3 regions of the Streptomyces amakusaensis genome follow, and region 3 is predicted to be linked to each of the others. Evidence: riboswitches for the same ligand, from Rfam matches in the RefSeq annotation. Region 3 holds a riboswitch; each other region holds the start of a gene.
The links. A riboswitch is a leader RNA that binds a small molecule or an ion and turns the genes downstream of it on or off. The one in region 3 is predicted to bind cobalamin.
Positions count from the first base shown of each region.

Region 1: linked by a shared signal. The riboswitch ahead of metE (5-methyltetrahydropteroyltriglutamate--homocysteine S-methyltransferase) and the one ahead of ABD371_RS22120 (hypothetical protein) in region 3 are both predicted to bind cobalamin.
Region 2: linked by a shared signal. The riboswitch ahead of ABD371_RS11805 (cobalamin biosynthesis protein) and the one ahead of ABD371_RS22120 (hypothetical protein) in region 3 are both predicted to bind cobalamin.

Region 1 is NZ_BAAASB010000008.1:206,746-210,013, forward strand. It holds gene ABD371_RS16600 (dihydrodipicolinate reductase) at 57-1,100, shown strand; cobalamin riboswitch at 1,216-1,437, shown strand; gene metE (5-methyltetrahydropteroyltriglutamate--homocysteine S-methyltransferase) at 1,633-3,268, shown strand, end outside.
Region 2 is NZ_BAAASB010000005.1:417,400-420,667, forward strand. It holds gene ABD371_RS11800 (cobyric acid synthase) at 1-198, opposite strand, end outside; gene ABD371_RS11805 (cobalamin biosynthesis protein) at 195-1,163, opposite strand; cobalamin riboswitch at 1,294-1,429, opposite strand; gene ABD371_RS11810 (hypothetical protein) at 1,585-1,812, opposite strand; gene ABD371_RS11815 (inorganic phosphate transporter) at 1,825-3,096, opposite strand.
Region 3 is NZ_BAAASB010000012.1:169,593-172,860, forward strand. It holds gene ABD371_RS22115 (CbiQ family ECF transporter T component) at 1-522, opposite strand, end outside; gene ABD371_RS22120 (hypothetical protein) at 519-1,607, opposite strand; cobalamin riboswitch at 1,997-2,140, opposite strand; gene ABD371_RS22125 (enoyl-CoA hydratase/isomerase family protein) at 2,237-3,268, shown strand, end outside.

The DNA.
Region 1 (3,268 bases), on a different contig from region 3:
ATGTCCCAAGGATGAGGCGGCCCGTGGAGCGGTCCGCACGGAACGAGGAGTGAGCCATGCCCGAGACCGGGGAGAATCCGCGCATCGCCGTCTACGGACTGGGGGCCATGGGGCTGGACATCGTCAGAATCCTGCACGGTCGCGGGGCGGACATCGTCGCGGGAATCGTCAGGCCCGGCTCCGACAAGGACGGGCGGCTCCTGGGCGAGCTGGCCGGCCTCCCCGGACTGGCCTTCCCCGCCCGCGGCGACGCCGAGGAGGCGCTGCGCGAGAGCGCTCCGGACATCGTGGTCGTCACGGTCAGCACCTATCTCGACGCAGCCCAGTACGAGATCTTCGCGACCGCCGTCAGGGCCGGGGCCGATGTGATCACACTCGCCGAGGAGATGCTCTACCCCTTCGCCACGGACAATCCCCTGGCCCGGAAGCTGGACGCGCTGGCGAAGCACCACGGGGTGACGGTGACGGGCACGGGCCATCAGGACGCCTACTGGGTCAACCTCGTCAGCGTGCTGGCGGGCTCCACCCACGACCTCGGGAGGGTGACCGGCGAGCTGTCCTGGAACGTCGACGACTTCGGCCGGGCCGTCGCCGAGCACCAGCGGGTGAACGCGACCGCGGAGGAGTTCGCCCAGTGGCAGGCGCACACGCAGCGCCCGCCGACCTTCACCCACTACTCGCTGTACGCCCTGGCCGCCGCCGTCGGGCTGACCCCCCGGGGCACACCGCGCACCACGACCGAGCCGGTGATCGCCGAGCGGGACGTGCCCTCCAAGGCGCTCGGGACGACGGTGCGGCGGGGGAGGCTGCTGGGTTACACGGACACCGACACCCTGGACACGGAGGAGGGCGTCACCCTGTCCGTCAGCTCGCGGGGCTCGGTCTACGAGGAGCACGAGCGGGACTTCAACGAGTGGAATCTGGCCGACTCCTCGGGCAGGCCGACGCTCCATCTGCGCGACAGCGACCTGGACACGGCGCACACCACCTGCGCGACCCTGGTCAACCGCATCCCGGACGTCATCGCCGCGAGGCCGGGGATCGTCACCGTGGACGAACTCCCCCAGCTCCGCTTCCGGCCGGTCCGCCGCACGCCCTGAGCACGGGCGAACGGGCTGCTCCCCGGGTGTCGGACGGTTCCAACCCTGCTCCGTCCGTGTCTCATCTCACGGTCCGGTATGTGAACGGTGCTGTCCGAACCCGGGTCGCCGCTCTAGGCTGACGGACGCAGCTGGTTCGCCCTGTCCGCCAGACAGACGCGTCGCAAGAGGGAACCCGGTGGAAATCCGGGACTGCCCCGCAGCGGTGAGCGGGAACGACCGCCGTCATACGCACTGGGCCCGTACGGGCCTGGGAAGCGACGGCCAGTAGGTGTCCGCCGGGAGACCGGAGGATGTGCCCGCGAGTCCGAAGACCTGCCCGTTGCCCGCGCACGACCGATCGTGCGCGGTATCCCGGTGACCTCGTGGGCGGGTCGGGTGGGGGCACCCCTGGACATGGTCCGGGGGCGTACGAATCAGGCGGACGACCGTACCCAGGTGCGGCCTCGGTCCGTCGGGTCTGTCATCCCTTCGCGTTCTCGTCCCGTGTCGTCCCCGGGATCCCAGGAGACATCTCGCGAAGGAGATTTCCGTGACAGCGCAGTCCGCAGCCGCGGCAGCACGGGCCACCGTGTACGGCTACCCCCGCCAGGGACAGAACCGGGAACTGAAGAAGGCCATCGAGGGCTACTGGAAGGGCCGCGTCACCGCCGACGCCCTCCGGGAGACCGCCGCCGGTCTGCGCCGGACGAACTGGCGGCAGCTGGCCGAGGCCGGCGTCCACGAGGTGCCGACCGGTGATTTCTCGTACTACGACCACATGCTGGACACCAGCGTCATGGTCGGCGCTGTCCCCGAGCGGCATCGCGGCGCCCGCGCAGCGGACGCGCTCGACGGCTACTTCGCCATGGCGCGCGGCACCCAGGACGTCGCGCCCCTGGAGATGACCAAGTGGTTTGACACCAACTACCACTATCTGGTCCCCGAACTCGGCCCCGACACCGTCTTCACGGCCGACTCGGCCAAGCAGGTCGCCGAGTTGAAGGAGGCCCTCGCGCTCGGGCTCACCCCCCGGCCGGTCCTCGTCGGACCCGTCACCTATCTGCTGCTGGCCAAGCCCGCCCCCGGGGTGGCCGCCGACTTCGAGCCGCTGACGCTGCTGGACCGGCTGCTGCCGGTGTACGCGGAGGTCCTCGCCGATCTGCGCGCCGCCGGGGCGGAGTGGGCGCAGCTGGACGAGCCCGCCCTGGTCCAGGACCGCACTCCGGCCGATCTGAACGCCGCCGCCCGCGCCTACCGTGACCTCGGCGCGCTCACCGACCGGCCCAAGCTGCTGATCGCCTCGTACTTCGACCGCCTCGGCGATGCCCTGCCCGTGCTGGCGAAGGCCCCCGTCGAGGGTCTGGCCCTCGACTTCACCGAGCGGGCCGCCGGCAACCTCGACGATCTGGCCGCCGCGGGCGGGCTGCCCGGCAAGCGTCTGGTCGCCGGTGTCGTCAACGGCCGCAACATCTGGATCAACGACTACGAGAAGTCCCTCGCCACCCTGGGCACCCTGCTCGGCCTCGCCGGCCGGGTCGATGTGGCCGCCTCCAGCTCGCTGCTGCATGTGCCGCTCGACGCCGCCGCCGAGCGGGAGATCGATCCGCAGATCGGCCGCTGGCTCGCCTTCGCCCGGCAGAAGACGGCCGAGATCGTCACCCTCGCCAAGGGGCTGTCGCAGGGCACCGGCGCGATCACCGCAGAGATCGCCGCCAACCGGGCCGATCTGGCCTCCCGCGCCTCCTCCGCCCTCACACGCGACCCGGCCGTGCGGGCCCGTACCGCCGCCGTCACCGACGCCGACGGCCGCCGCTCCCAGCCCTACGCCGAGCGGACCGCCGCGCAGCGCGCGCGGCTGGGGCTGCCCCTGCTGCCGACCACGACCATCGGTTCGTTCCCCCAGACGAACGAGCTGCGCACCGCCAGGGCGGATCTGCGCGCCGGGCGCATCGACACCGCCGGGTACGAGGAGCGCATCAAGGACGAGATCCGTGAGGTCCTCGCCTTCCAGGAGAAGGCGGGCATCGACGTCCTGGTGCACGGCGAGCCCGAGCGCAATGACATGGTGCAGTACTTCGCCGAGCAGCTCACCGGCTATCTCGCCACCCAGCACGGCTGGGTCCAGTCCTACGGCACCCGCTATGTCCGGCCGCCGGTGCTGGCCGGCGACATCTCCCGCCCCGAGC
Region 2 (3,268 bases), on a different contig from region 3:
CGCCTGGGCCCGGCCGATCTCCGCGCCGTCGCGGGTCACGAAGGAGTTGAGGGACATGTTCTGTCCCTTGAAGGGGGCGACCTTCACCCCCTGGCGCACCAGCCAGCGGCAGATTCCCGCCGTGACCACGCTCTTGCCCGCGTCGGACGTCGTGCCCGCGACGAGCAGTCCGCCTCCCTTGCGTCCCGGCCCGGTCATCGGTTTCCTCCCTGTCGGCGGCGCGCCGCCGAGATCCGCCGGAACGCCAGCCGTCCGGCCGCGCTCGCCACGAGGGCGAGCAGACTCACCCGGCGCGAGAGCCGCACCGCGCGCTCGATGTCCGTGACGTCCACGGGACGGCCGTCGCCGTTGAGCACCGGCCGGTGCTCGATCCGGCCGCCGTAGGCGAGGGTGCCGCCGAGCCGCACCCCGAGCGCTCCGGCGAACGCGGCCTCCACCGGGCCGGCGTTGGGGCTCGGGTGCCGGTGCGCGTCGGCCCGCCAGGCGCGGGCCGCGCCGCGCCGGTCGGGGCCCGCCAGCACGGCGAGCGCGGCCGTGAGCCGCGCCCCCGGCCAGCCGGCCAGATCGTCCAGCCGGGCCGAGGCCCAGCCGAAGGCCCGGTAGCGGGGGGACTTGTGGCCCACCATCGCGTCCAGGGTGTTGACGGCCCGGAAGCCGACCAGTCCGGGCACGCCCGCGAGCGCTCCCCAGACCAGGGCTCCGACGACCGCGTCGGAGGTGTTCTCGGCGACGGACTCCACGACGGCACGGGCGATCTGCTGCTCGTCCAGGGAGTGCGGGTCACGGCCGCACAGATGCGGCAGCCGCTCCCGGGCCCGCGCCACGTCCCGCGCGGTGAGGGCCGCTCCGACGGTGCGGGCCTCGCGGCCCAGCGAGGTGCCGCCGACGACGGTCCAGGTGGCGGCGGCGGTCAGCGCGACGGAGAGGGCGGGACGGCCGCGGACACCACGGCTGAGCAGCGCCCCGGCGGCGGCGGTGCCTCCGGCGCACACGGCGGTGTGCAGCGCGCCCCACCCTCGGTGGTCACGCCACAGCACCCGCTCGACGGCGCCGGCGGCCCGTCCGAACGCGGCGACCGGATGGCCTCGGCGGGGGTCGCCGAGCAGCAGGTCGCCGATCAGGCCGGCGGTGGCGCCGTACGCGAATATTCGGTCGGCACGCATCGTTCAGGCCGGCGTCTCGTTCCGGGGGGCCGACAGGGGCGGCGGGGGAGTGCGAGGCGTACTCGGGGCGGGGGCTGAACCGTGGCCGGGCATGGCGATATGTCCTCACTCAGGGTGTCCGCGCCCTGGTTCGACGTGATCGGCGGCGAGAGTTCCTGGCTTCCGGGATCGCTCCCGGTGACAGTGGCGGGACCGCGCCGGATTCGCACCGGCTTCCTCTGCTGCCGCCGTAATGGCCCCGGCAGTCCACCACGCTGCGAGAACAGCCGTCAACCTGCCGTTGACCTGCGGCGGGACAGTGTGCTCAGCCCCACATCGGAGATCGGCGCGGACCGGGCTCCGGACGGCGTTCCGGGACAGACGAAACCGGGCCGGAACACCCCTGGGGGGTGTTCCGGCCCGGTTTCCGGAACTGCGGCCGTCAGGTGACGATCAGATAGATCCCGTAGGTGACGGCGGCCGCGCAGAGCGCGAAGCAGAGGTAGGCGCCACCGCGGAACAGGGCCACGGAGCCTCCGCCGGTCTGTCCGGCGGCCGACGGCTGCTTGCTGAGACCGATGATCCCGAGGGTGAACAGACCCACCAGGACGACAGTGGCCACGAGGCTCACACCGAAGACGGAGCCGAGAGCTACCCAGTCGATTTTCATGCTGATCTGTCCTTACACCGCGGCCGGGCTGGCCGGGCCGGATTCGGGGGCTGCGGCGGAGGGGGCCGCGATGGTCGTCTTGAGGCCGTCCTGCGCGGTGACGGTGTCCTGCGCGGGGGTGCCGGCCGGCGGCGGGGTGACGGCGTTGATCGCGGTGGTGACCACGCCGGGCTCGTCGCTCTCGTCGTCGTCCACGACGTTGGTGTGGTCGATGATCTGGCGGCGCGAGTACAGCCAGATGGCGGCGGACGAGCCGACCAGGAAGATGGTGACCGCGGCGATGCCCCAGTCGCCCTGCCGCATCACGAACTCCGAGCCCGCGGCGACCAGACCGGCGGCCGGCAGGGTCAGACCCCAGGCGACGAACATCCGGGTGGCGGTGGACCAGCGGACCACGCCGCCCTTGCGGCCGAGGCCCGCGCCCATCACCGCGCCGGAGCAGGAGTGCGTGGTGGAGAGGGAGAAGCCCAGGTTGGAGGAGGCGAGGATGACGCTGGCCGCGCTGGACTGGGCGGCGAAGCCCTGCTGCGGCTGGAGGTCGGTCAGGCCCTTGCCCATGGTGCGGATGATGCGCCAGCCGCCGAGGTAGGTGCCGAGGGCGATCGCGACACCGGCGGAGACGATGACCCACATGGGCGGGTTCGAGCCGGGGACCAGGATGCCGCCGGTGACCAGCGCCAGCGTGATGATGCCCATCGTCTTCTGGGCGTCATTGGTGCCGTGCGCCAGGGAGACCAGGCCGGCGGAGGCGATCTGCCCGGCGCGGTAGCCCTTGGAGGTCGCCTTGTCGTCGGTGTTCTTGCCGAGCTTGTACGTCAGCCGCGAGGCGAGGTACGCGCCGATGCCGGCGACCAGCGGGGCGGCGATCGCGGGGATCAGCACCTTGGTGATGACCGTGCCGCCGTTGACTCCGCTGAAGCCGACCGAGGCGATGGTGGCACCGATCAGACCGCCCATGAGGGCGTGCGAGGAGCTGGACGGCAGGCCGACCAGCCACGTCAGAAGATTCCAGAGGATGGCGCCGACGAGCGCCGCGAAGATCACTTCTGGGGATATGCCTGACTCGTTGACGATGCCGCTGGAGATCGTCTTGGCGACCTCCACCGACAGGAAAGCGCCGACGAGGTTGAGCACGGCGGACATCGCCACCGCGGACTTGGGCTTCATCGCGCCGGTCGAGATGGTCGTCGCCATCGCGTTGGCGGTGTCGTGGAAACCGTTCGTGAAATCGAACACGAGAGCCGTCACGATCACAATCGCGAGCAGCAGCGTGATGTGTTCCATTTACCCAGGCAATCTATGGACGTCAGTGGCCTGGTGAACGTAAGTAACCTGGGTGAACGGAAGGTGAACTGAGGCCGGATTCAGGGTGTCCCCATGTGAGGTTTTGGGCTCCGCTTTCGCTTCCGGAGCGCTTGACCGGCCCTTGTGCCCGACCCCACGCCCCGCAAAGTGC
Region 3 (3,268 bases):
CGCGACGACGACGGCCGTGCCGATCTCGTACAGCGCTCCGGGCAGGGTCTTGAGCATGCGTTTGGGGTTGGCGAGCGCGTTGGCCGCGCCGACGCAGACGACCATGACGGCGAGTCTGAGCCCGTCGTAGAAGCCGCCGAGGAGCTGCTCGGCGGCGACCGGGCCGAAGAGTCTGATGCCTGCGGCCCAGGCGGGCAGGGGGATCTGCGGGAGGGTGAAAAGGACGATGTCGCCCTGTCCGCCGCCGAAGACGATCCGGAACACCACGCGGCCGGTGACGATGAACGCGCCGAGCAGCAGATACATCCGGAAGGCGAGGGCCCAGGGCGCGTCGCCGCGCCGCCGGACGACCACATGGCCGCAGACCGCGAGGATCAGCGCCAGCAGCAGGGGGTTGGTGGTGCGGCCGGCGGCGGTGGCCAGGGCGAGCGCCCACAGCCACCACGCGCCGGGGTGCAGGGCGCGGGGCAGCGGCGGGAACCGGAGGGCCGCGAGGGGCGGGAGGGAGGGGCGTGCGGTCATGCGGAGTCGTCGGCTCGCGCCGCGCGCCGTCTGCGCCACGCGGTGGCCCCGGCGGCGAGCAGCAGCAGGGCGAGGGCGGTGAAGCCGGCGACCGTGCTGAGCGGGATGCCCCGGCCGGCCGCCTCGCCGCTCTCGGTGGCCTCGGCGGCGGAATCGGTTCCGCTGTCGTCGGCTCCGGTCCACTCGGGGGCCTCACTGGGGGTGACGGCGGTGCCCGGGACGGGTTCTTCGGACGCGGCCGGTGCGGTCGCGGCGGAGGGGGCGGAGGGGGCGTCGCTCTTTCCCTCTGTCTTGGCGGGGGCACTCGGTACCGCCGGGCGGGAGGCGTCGGCCGATCCGCCGCCGCTGCCGCCGCTGCCGCTGCCGGAACCGGAACCGGAACCGGAGCCCGTCGAACCGGTGCCGCCCGTGGAGCCGGTCGAACCGTTGGAGCCGCCGGACGAGGAGCCGTCGCCGGTGGGCCCGGCGGTCGGCCCGGACGACGGTTTCGGCTCCGGCTCCGGCTTCGGCTTCGGCTTCGGCTTCGGAGCGGGGGACGGTGCGGGGCGTAAGGGGGCGAGGCGCGGCGGCGTACTGGCCGTCTCCGTCTCGTTCATGGAGAACGACCAGCCCTCGAAGCTGCCCGGCGGGGGCTTGCGGTTCATCACGCCCCACTGGCTGTAGCTCCACTTCCCCCGGTCGGGGGCGTGCCAGTACGACCAGTAGGCGGAGGCGGGCGGGGTGTCGACGCAGGACTCGTCGGCCGGGCCGGGCCTGCCCTCGATCCGGCAGATGAACGCCTCGCCCCAGCGGTTGGTCCCGGCGATCCGGATGCCCGCGTTCTTCAGCGCGGCATGGCCGGTGGCCTGGTCGCCGGGGGCACAGCGGACGATGGTGGTGCCGCCGAGCCTCTGGAAGTCGATGACGACGGTCACCCCCTTGTCGTCGGGGCAGTGTCCAGGCGTGCCCTTGTCCTGGTCGATCGCGAACGCCGGTGGCGCGGCGGCGACTTCACCGGTGAGCCCGATTCCGGCCGAGGCCGCCGTCAGGGTGAGCGCGAGGCCGATCGCGCGCGGGGCGCGGAGGCCGCGCCGGTCGGTTCTCATGACGGCGTGCCCTCCTGGCGCTGCGGGGCGGGGTGTTCGGCGGGGCACGCGGCGGCCTGCGGCGCGACCGCCCGTAATGTCCAGTGCATGACATCCCAGAGGACGGGGGCCGGGCGGGCCGAGGGGCGCGAGGCCCTACGGGGGAGGTGCGGCACACGGCGGGCGTCGACGGCTCGCGCCGTCGCACCCGGTGTCCCGGCCGCGACTCTGGCGACGGGTCTGACGCCGATCATCCGAAGGACCCTCCCGGAGAAGGCCGGCATCGGGATCCCGGGCGGGCTTCGCACACGACAAACCCCTGACGCGTATCCACGGTGAGGACGGATACGTCAGGGGCCCGAGTGGTTCAGATACCGGGCTCCACTCTGCAGACCATGACAGTGAGAAGCAGTGCGCACACACGGCTGGGCGGTCCGACTCGCGGCACAACGGATGCGGTGCCGCTCACGGTTGCAGGTCAGCGCCGGATTCCCACCGGCTTTCCCCATCCGTATGCGTATGAAGTTGTCGGCCCCGGCCACATGGATCACTCTGTTCACGCGGGCAGAGACAGCGGCATCCTATGTGCGTCCCGACCGTGCCGCCACCCCCTGGGCACGGCCACGAACATCACTCGGAAGGAACGGCCCATGGCCCCGGACGCGACCGAAACCGTACTGCTGCGCTCCGAGGGCCGCGCGGCCCGTATCACCCTCAACCGGCCGCGCGCCCTCAACGCCCTGACCCGCCCGATGGTCCGGGCCGTCGACGCGGCGCTCGCCGCGTGGGAGCGGGACGGGAGCGTGGCCGCGGTGGTGATCGCGGGGGCGGGCGAGCGCGGGCTCTGCGCGGGCGGCGACATCCGGGCGATCCGCGCGGACGCCCTCGCCGGCGGGCGGGCCTCCCTGGATTTCTGGCGGGACGAGTACCGGCTCAACGCCCGCATCGCGCGCTTCCCCAAGCCGTACGTCGCCCTCATGGACGGCATCGTGATGGGCGGCGGGGTGGGCGTCTCGGCCCACGGGAGCGTACGCGTCGTCACCGAGCGCTCCTCGGTGGCGATGCCGGAGACGGGCATCGGCTTCGTCCCCGACGTGGGCGGTACGTATCTGCTGTCGCGCGCCCCCGGCGAACTGGGCACCCTGCTGGCCCTCACCGGAGAGCCGGTGGGCGCGGCGGACGCCCTGCTGTGCGGGCTCGCCGACCACTTCGTACCGGCGGCACGGCTGACCGGCTTCGCCGCCGCCCTGACGGACTCCGAGGTCATGGACGCCGTGCACCGGTACGCCGGCCCCGCTCCGGAGGGCCTCCTCGCCGGCCGGCGGGAGTGGATCGACTCCTGCTGCGCGGGGGACTCGGTGGAGGAGATCGTGGAACGGCTGCTCGGCCACGGCGACCCCGGGGCGAAGGAGGCGGCGCGGACGATTCTCACCCGGTCACCCACCTCGCTGAAGGTCACCCTCGCTTCGCTGCGCCGGGCGCGGGCGCTGGCTTCGCTGGAGGAGGTGCTGGAGCAGGAGTACCGGGTGTCGTGCGCGGCGTTCCGCTCCCCCGACCTGGTCGAGGGGGTACGGGCCCAGGTCGTCGACAAGGACCGGAGTCCGCGCTGGTCCCCGGCGGAGCTGTCCGGGGTGTCGGAGGCGGCGGTGGCGCGGTTCTTCGCCCCGCTCCCGGAGGGGGTG